One region of the Microbacterium plantarum genome, then DNA from elsewhere that is predicted to be linked to it. Evidence: predicted binding sites of a transcription regulator. Region 1 holds the regulator's gene; the other holds the start of a gene.
The links. The regulator HspR, encoded in region 1, represses chaperone genes until heat shock. The targets are predictions, from matches to a motif close to AAGTTGAGTCNNNNNGACTCAACTT.
Positions count from the first base shown of each region.

Region 2: the regulator HspR is predicted to act here: its motif matches at 2,086-2,110, upstream of VC184_RS03175 (Hsp20/alpha crystallin family protein).

Region 1 covers NZ_CP141117.1:372,649-376,057, reverse strand. The annotation lists gene VC184_RS01800 (glycosyltransferase) at 1-6, opposite strand, end outside; gene VC184_RS01795 (hypothetical protein) at 258-851, shown strand; gene VC184_RS01790 (hypothetical protein) at 770-1,657, opposite strand; gene VC184_RS01785 (heat shock protein transcriptional repressor HspR) at 1,831-2,280, opposite strand; gene VC184_RS01780 (DnaJ C-terminal domain-containing protein) at 2,372-3,376, opposite strand; gene VC184_RS01775 (nucleotide exchange factor GrpE) at 3,388-3,409, opposite strand, start outside.
Region 2 covers NZ_CP141117.1:671,834-675,242, reverse strand. The annotation lists gene VC184_RS03180 (HNH endonuclease signature motif containing protein) at 100-1,482, shown strand; gene VC184_RS03175 (Hsp20/alpha crystallin family protein) at 1,621-2,046, opposite strand; gene VC184_RS03170 (L-serine ammonia-lyase) at 2,197-3,409, opposite strand, start outside.

The DNA.
Region 1 (3,409 bases):
GCCCATCACGATGGTCAGGGGCGCGCGAGAACTCTCGGCGGGAACACCCTCGGTCGTCGTGGATTCGGTCACGGGTCAGGCCCAATCTGTACGGCGGCGTGCCGCCGGCTGTGGCCGACGCGGCGGCCCCGAGCTTACCCGAGCGGTATAGGGGCTCCCGGGAGGCGGCACGGCGTTGGGGGAAACCGACTCGGGCCGCGTCGGACGCTGCGCGCGACGCCCCGCGCGCACCCAGGCGGCATCCCTAGGCTGGGGTCATGGCCCGACTCGAAGCCGATGCCGATCCCGCCCGCTGGGTTGCCGTCACCGAATCGTTCGGATTCTCCGGACGCCGCGCTCGCAAGCGCGCGATCGGGATGCTGCTGAGCCAGGCGAACGCCGCGATAGGAGCGGCGCCCCGCCCCGGTGGACGCTTCGCCGCGTGGGCCGCGAGCCAGGCGGTGCCGATGCTCATGCGCCGAGCCGACGGGCGCGTGCGAGCGTGGATGTGGAAGGCCGATCCCGAGCTGCTCGTCGTCCTCGCGCAGATGCAGGAGGCGACCCCGCAGGTGCGCACCGCGCGAGCGATGATGCCGATGGAGTACGACGACACCGAGGACTTCCGCTCCCCCTACCTCGGGGCGGGCGAGAAGCTCGTCATGACGCTGCCGCCTGACCCGCGGACTCCCCCGTTCGTCTCGTACACCTGGGACACGGGAACCCATCTCGTCACGCTGTCGGCCGTGTGCAGCGACCGCGAGCGCGTGGGGACGGTTCTGGAGGAGCTCGATCACCTCGCCCGCTCGCTCCGCGTCGTCGACGACCTGACCCTCGACGAGTCCGCCAACACGCTGCGCCTCCCACCCGCCTGACCGCGCCCACTTGCCCCCCGCCGACTTGCCCCCCCGCCTGATCGGCGGCCGTACTGCGCGTCGTCGAGCCGGTGCTGCTGACCGTCGTACTCCAGGAGCACGCGCCGCCCGACGTCGACGAGGTCGCCATAGGCCACGAAGCGCCCGGCCTCATCGCGGATGACCGCGTTGACCTCGAAGGTGGTCATTCCGAGGTCTTCGGCGTCGAGACGCAGCTCGGTCTCCGCAACCGAGTCGGTGCGTTCCCGGCAGCGTTCGTACGCGAGTCGGAGCGCGCGTACGCCGCGCCGACCGGACCACTCCGCCACCGCTCCACGGAGCTGCTCGATCGACAAGACAGGATCATGCCTGCGCATCAGGGAGTCTGCCGCGATGACGAGCTCGCGTTCGTCCATGAGCTCGGCCGATTGGCACCAGGCGACGGCCGGGTGCGCGATCGGAACGGGTCCGAATCGCCACAGACTCGCCGCGGCAGCTTCGTGCCCGCGCACCCCGACACCACGGGCACGCCCGAGCGGTCGCGGCGCTGCGACATCCACCTGCGCGCGCAGCCGCTCGGGGATCCAGCCGCCGACGAGAGCCACTGCCGTGGCATGACTGATGTGCTCGCCCGCGCGAAGTTTCGGCAGATAAGCGGTCACCAGCGCGCGCACGTCCGTCACGGGCGCACGCGAGCGGATGCCGTGGAAGGGCGCGGCCAGGTCGGCTGAACGGAGTCTGCCGCGCGTCACTCCGGTCGCGCGCGCCGTCCCGACCGTGAAGGCACCCGGCAGCGCCTCGGGGAGTTCAACAGGAGTGCGTGCCACTCGTCCAGGCTGTCGGCCCTCCGCACCCACCCCGAGCTCTCCCCAGCCCGTTCGACATCCGATCTCCGTCGCCCCGCCTGTGCAGGACCCCCTGCGCACATCCCCGCCACACGCGCGAACCGACCCTAATGGTCGGTGCGCGCGTCGGATAACGCCCCTTCGCGTCGGGTCGGCTACGGCTGCGCGGACGCGGGCGGGTCGGAGGGGCGGCGGTAGAGCACGACCTCGGTCGCCCGGCGCACGCGCGCGCCGTGACGCAGGGTCACGACGGCGCCCGTGGCACCGGCGGCGAACACTCGCGCGCCGGGGCGCTGCTGCATCTCGTCGCGCAGACGCTGCTCGAGGTCCCGCACCTCGCGGCGGAGTCCCGCGACCTCGTTCTCGAGCTCCAGGATGCGTGCGATGGCGGGCAGGCTGATGCCTTCCGCCGACATCCGCGCCACTTCTCGCAGCTGCCGGATGTGGCGCAGCGAGTATCGACGCGACCCTCCCTGCGTGCGCCCGGGCACCACGAGGCCCAGCCGGTCGTACTGCCGGAGGGTCTGCGCGTGCATGGCCGCGAGCTCCGCCGCGGCCGCGATCGCGAAGATCGGGGCGTCCTCGTCGATGTCGTCATCAGCCATGGTTGGTCACCTCCTGGGCGTCGAGAGTGTCGTCGGGCGACCCGCCGCGTCCGCCCGAGGGGATCGGATGCGACGGGTCGAGACGAATGTGTCAGCCGCGCGCCTTGTTCATCAGGTCGGCGCGGGGGTTCTCGCGGGGCTCGACCTCCGCGAATCGTTCGAGGGCCGCTCGGGCCTCTTCGTCGAGGTGCGCGGGAACGGCGACCTGGACCTCGGCCAGCAGATCGCCCGTGCCCTTCGACGTGCTCACGCCGCGCCCCTTGACCCGCAGGACGCGGCCCGACGGGGTGCCGGGCGCGACCCGGAGCTTGACGGGGTCGCCGCCCAGCGTCGGCACCTCGATCGTGGCGCCGAGGGCCGCCTCGGTGAAGGTCACCGGGACCACCACGCGAAGGTTGAGTCCGTCGCGCGTGAAGACCGGGTGCGGCCGGACCGTGACGCTCACGACGATGTCACCCGATTCACCGCCGTCCGGCGAGGGACGCCCGCGACCGCGGAGCCGGATCTTCTGCCCGTCCTTCACACCCGCCGGGATCTTCACCTTGAACGGCTTGCCGTCCTCGCCCTGGAGCGTGACGGTGTCACCGCGGACCGCGGTGGCGAAGTCGAGCGTCGTCCGTGCGGTGACGTCCGCACCGCGCTGCGGGCCGCCGAAGCCCTGGAAGCCCCCGGTCGAGCGGCCGAAGCCGCCCGACCCGAAGCGGCTCGACCGCCCCGTCTGCTGGTTGAACATCGCGAAGATGTCGTCGAAGTCCGCGCCGCGAGCTCCGGCACCGCCTCGCGCACCCTGGTTGAAGGCGCTGAAGACGTCCTCGAAGCCACCGGCGCCCTGGCCACCCGCGGTGAAGCGGGCGCTGCCCGACCCCATCGCCCGGATCTGGTCGTACTCCGCGCGCTGCTCCTTGTCGGAGAGCACGGAGTACGCCTCGCTGATCTCCTTGAACTTCGCCTCGGCCGCGGGGTCTCCCTGCGTCGAGTCGGGGTGGTACTTGCGCGCGAGCTTGCGGTAGGTCTTCTTCAGGTCGGTGTCGGAGACGTCTTTGGAGACGCCCAGCACCTTGTAGAAGTCCTTGTCGAACCAGTCCTGACTGGCCATGTCGTTGCCTCCTATTCGGCCGGCACCGCGACG
Region 2 (3,409 bases), 300 kb from region 1:
CGCGATGTCGATTCCTCCCCCGGCGGGACGGTGCCCTGACTTTCGATAACCGAACATGTGTTCGACTCGAATGTCGTACCCCGCTGTCACAATGGGAACATGACGGCGAGTGACGGGGGAAGCGAGGCGCGACGCGACGAGGTCACGCCGTCGCAAGCGCTCGCTTTTGCGAGGTACGCGGAGGCCCTTGACCTCTCTCACGCCGCTGACATCGCTCGCACCCGGGCGCTGGCCGACCTGGGTCACGCCGCCCTGCACGACGCGCGCCGCGACGGGGTGCGGGGTATGGCGTCGGACATGGAGTTGCGTTCAGTCGCGGCCGAAGCGGCCGGGATGGCGCGGTTGACGGATCGGCGGCTGCAGGGTGAGATCGACCATGCGATGACCGTCATCGACGACTATCCCGCGGTGTTCGAGGCGTGGGTGCAGCGGCGGATCGAACGTGGCCACGTGAATGTGGTCGTGCGGGTCGGTGCGGGGCTTCCGAATGAGGTGCGGGATTCGTTCGCGGAAGCCGCGATCGCGGTGTGCGAGCGGGACGTGCCGTCGCGGGTGCGGGGTGCGCTGGATGCGTTGGCAGCCCGGCTTCACCCGCAGACGTTCACCGACCGGCACAAGACCGCGGCGGCGGAGCGGTGCGTACGGGTGTTCCACGGGTCGGATGGGATGTCGAATCTCGTCGCGAACCTTCCGACGGTCATCGCCGCCGGGATGCTCGACCGGCTGACGCAGATGGGGCAGTCCGTGAAGGACGCCCGGGCGGAGGGCGACGGGGCGGAAGGTGCCGGGGCGGATGCCGCTGGGTCGGGTAAGCCCGCCGACACGAGGACGATGGATCAGCTGCGCGCCGACATCCTCGGCGACCTGGTGCTCGGCGGGGCGCCGGTCGTTGACCCGACGTATGGGATCGACCGGGCTGGTGGGCTCGGGGCGATCCGCGCGCGGGTTCAGGTGGCGGTCACCGCCGAGACGTTGATGGGGCGTGACGAGAACCCGGCCGAAGCCGTCGGGGGCGCGCTGATCGATGCGGATACGGCACGCGAGCTCGCCGGGCAGGTCAGCGAGTGGGACCGGCTCTTCATCGACCCCGTCACCCGCACCCCGGTCGAGATCGACACCTACCGGCCCACGGCGTCGATGAAGAAGCTCCTGATGGCGCGCGACCAGCACTGCCGGTTCCCCGGATGCCGCAGAGCCGCGATCCGCTGCGAGCTCGACCACACGATCGATCACGCCCTCGGCGGGCACACCCACATCTTCAACCTCGCCCACCTCTGCCAACGACACCACTCGATGAAGCAATTCACGAAGTGGGAGGTCAGGCAGGTCGGCGGCGGGGTCCTGGAATGGACCTCACCCCTCGGCCGGGTCTACCGCGAAGACGTACCCATACCGGCCGTCTGCTTCACCATCGCCACCACGGACCCGCCACCGGATGCGACACGCGGCGGACCACCGCCGGACGAACCGCCACCCTTCTGAGTGCTGCAGCCACGCAGTCGGGCGCGCGCATCGCGCGCCTTCGAATCGGTCGCGGGCGCTGGGGGATATACGCGAAAGGGCGGCCGCCGCCCCCGAAAGAGCTGCGGCCGCCCGTCGTGCGAACGCGGATCTGCGCGATCAGTTCTCGATCGGCACCACCGGCGCGGCTGCGTCGGTCGTGACCTCGACCTTGCGCGGCTTGGCCTTCTCGCTGACCGGGATGGTCACAGTCAGGACGCCGTTGTTGTAGGTCGCGGCGATGCCTTCCGTGTCGACGCCCTGGCCGAGGTTCAGCTGACGCAGGAAGCTCGCGGCTTCACGCTCGCGCGTGATCCACTTCACTCCGTCACCGCTCGCGAGCGTGCGCTCGGCGCGGATGGTCAGCAGCTGGCCGTCGACGTCGATGTCGACCGAGCCCGGGTCGATGCCCGGCAGGTCGGCGGTCATCACGTAGTGGTCGCCGTCACGGTAGAGGTCCATCGGCATGCGACGGGGGCCGCGGCGCGTGTCGAAGAGGCTCGAGGCGATGCGGTCGAGGTCGCGGAACGGGTCATAAGTAGCCATCGATCTTTCCCTTCTCTGATGCTTCGTGTTGAGATCTGAAAGTTGAGCCGTCTCGGCTCAACTGCATCCAGATTAGCACTCTCCCCCATCGAGTGCCAAGGGTTCTCGCACAGCGAACAGCGCCCCGAAGACGGGGCGCGGGAGGGCCTCTCAGCACTCGACGACGTTCACGGCGAGACCGCCCTCGCTCGTCTCCTTGTACTTGTGCGACATGTCGATCCCGGTCTGGCGCATCGTCTCGACGACGGCATCCAGCGACACGTAATGCTGCCCGTCACCCCGCAACGCGAGTCGCGCCGCGGTGACCGCCGTCGACGCCGCGATCGCGTTGCGCTCGATGCACGGGATCTGCACGAGGCCACCGACCGGGTCGCACGTGAGCCCGAGGTGGTGCTCCATCGCGATCTCCGCCGCATTCTCGATCTGCGCGCTGTTGCCGCCCATGACCGCCGTCAGGCCTCCCGCAGCCATTGCGCACGCAGATCCGACCTCGGCCTGGCAGCCGCCCTCCGCACCCGAGATGGACGCGTTCGCCTTGAACAGCGACCCCAGCGCCGTCGCGGTCAACAGGAACCGCCTGATGCCGCGGCGCCGATCCAGATCCTCCGACGCGAGCCGCGACTTCGCCGCGAACCGCCACCAGTACATAGCCACCGCCGGAAGGATTCCTGCGGCACCGTTGGTGGGCGCGGTGACCACGCGTCCACCCGACGCGTTCTCCTCGTTGACGGCGAGCGCGAAAGCACCGAGCCACTCCCCCGGCAGCTCACGCCCACCCGCCGCCTCCGCCTGTTCGAGCTGCGCCCGCATCGCCCCCGCCCGGCGCCGCACGCGCAGCATCCCCGGCAAGGTGCCGTCGGCTCGAAGCCCCGCCTCGACGCACCCCGCCATGGCATCCCAGATCGCGTCGAGGCCGGCAGCGACCTCGGCCTCCGGCCGGAGTGCCTCCTCGTTGCGGCGCGCGAGGCCGGCGATGCTCATCTGCTCGCGCTCGCACAGCTCGAGCAGCTCCGCCGCGGTGCTGAAGCGGTACGGCCAGGCGACAGCGCCCGAACCTCCGCGCCGTCCGCCCGCCTCGGCGGCTTCGCCTGCGCGTCGGATGAAGCCGCCCCCGACCGAGAGATACGTTTCCGACGCGACGAGATCGCCCGCGGCGTCCCACGCGCTCAGGGTCATCGCGTTGGGATGCTCCGGAAGCCGCGTCCGCGGTTCGAAGGTCACGTCGCTCCGCGAGAACGGCACCGCGTGCCACCCCGCGAGCACCAGGGGCGACCCGTCGACCCATTCGGTCCACGCGCCGCGAACCACGTCGGGATCGACGGTCTCGGGCGCATGACCCTGTAGCCCTGCGACCACGGCGTCG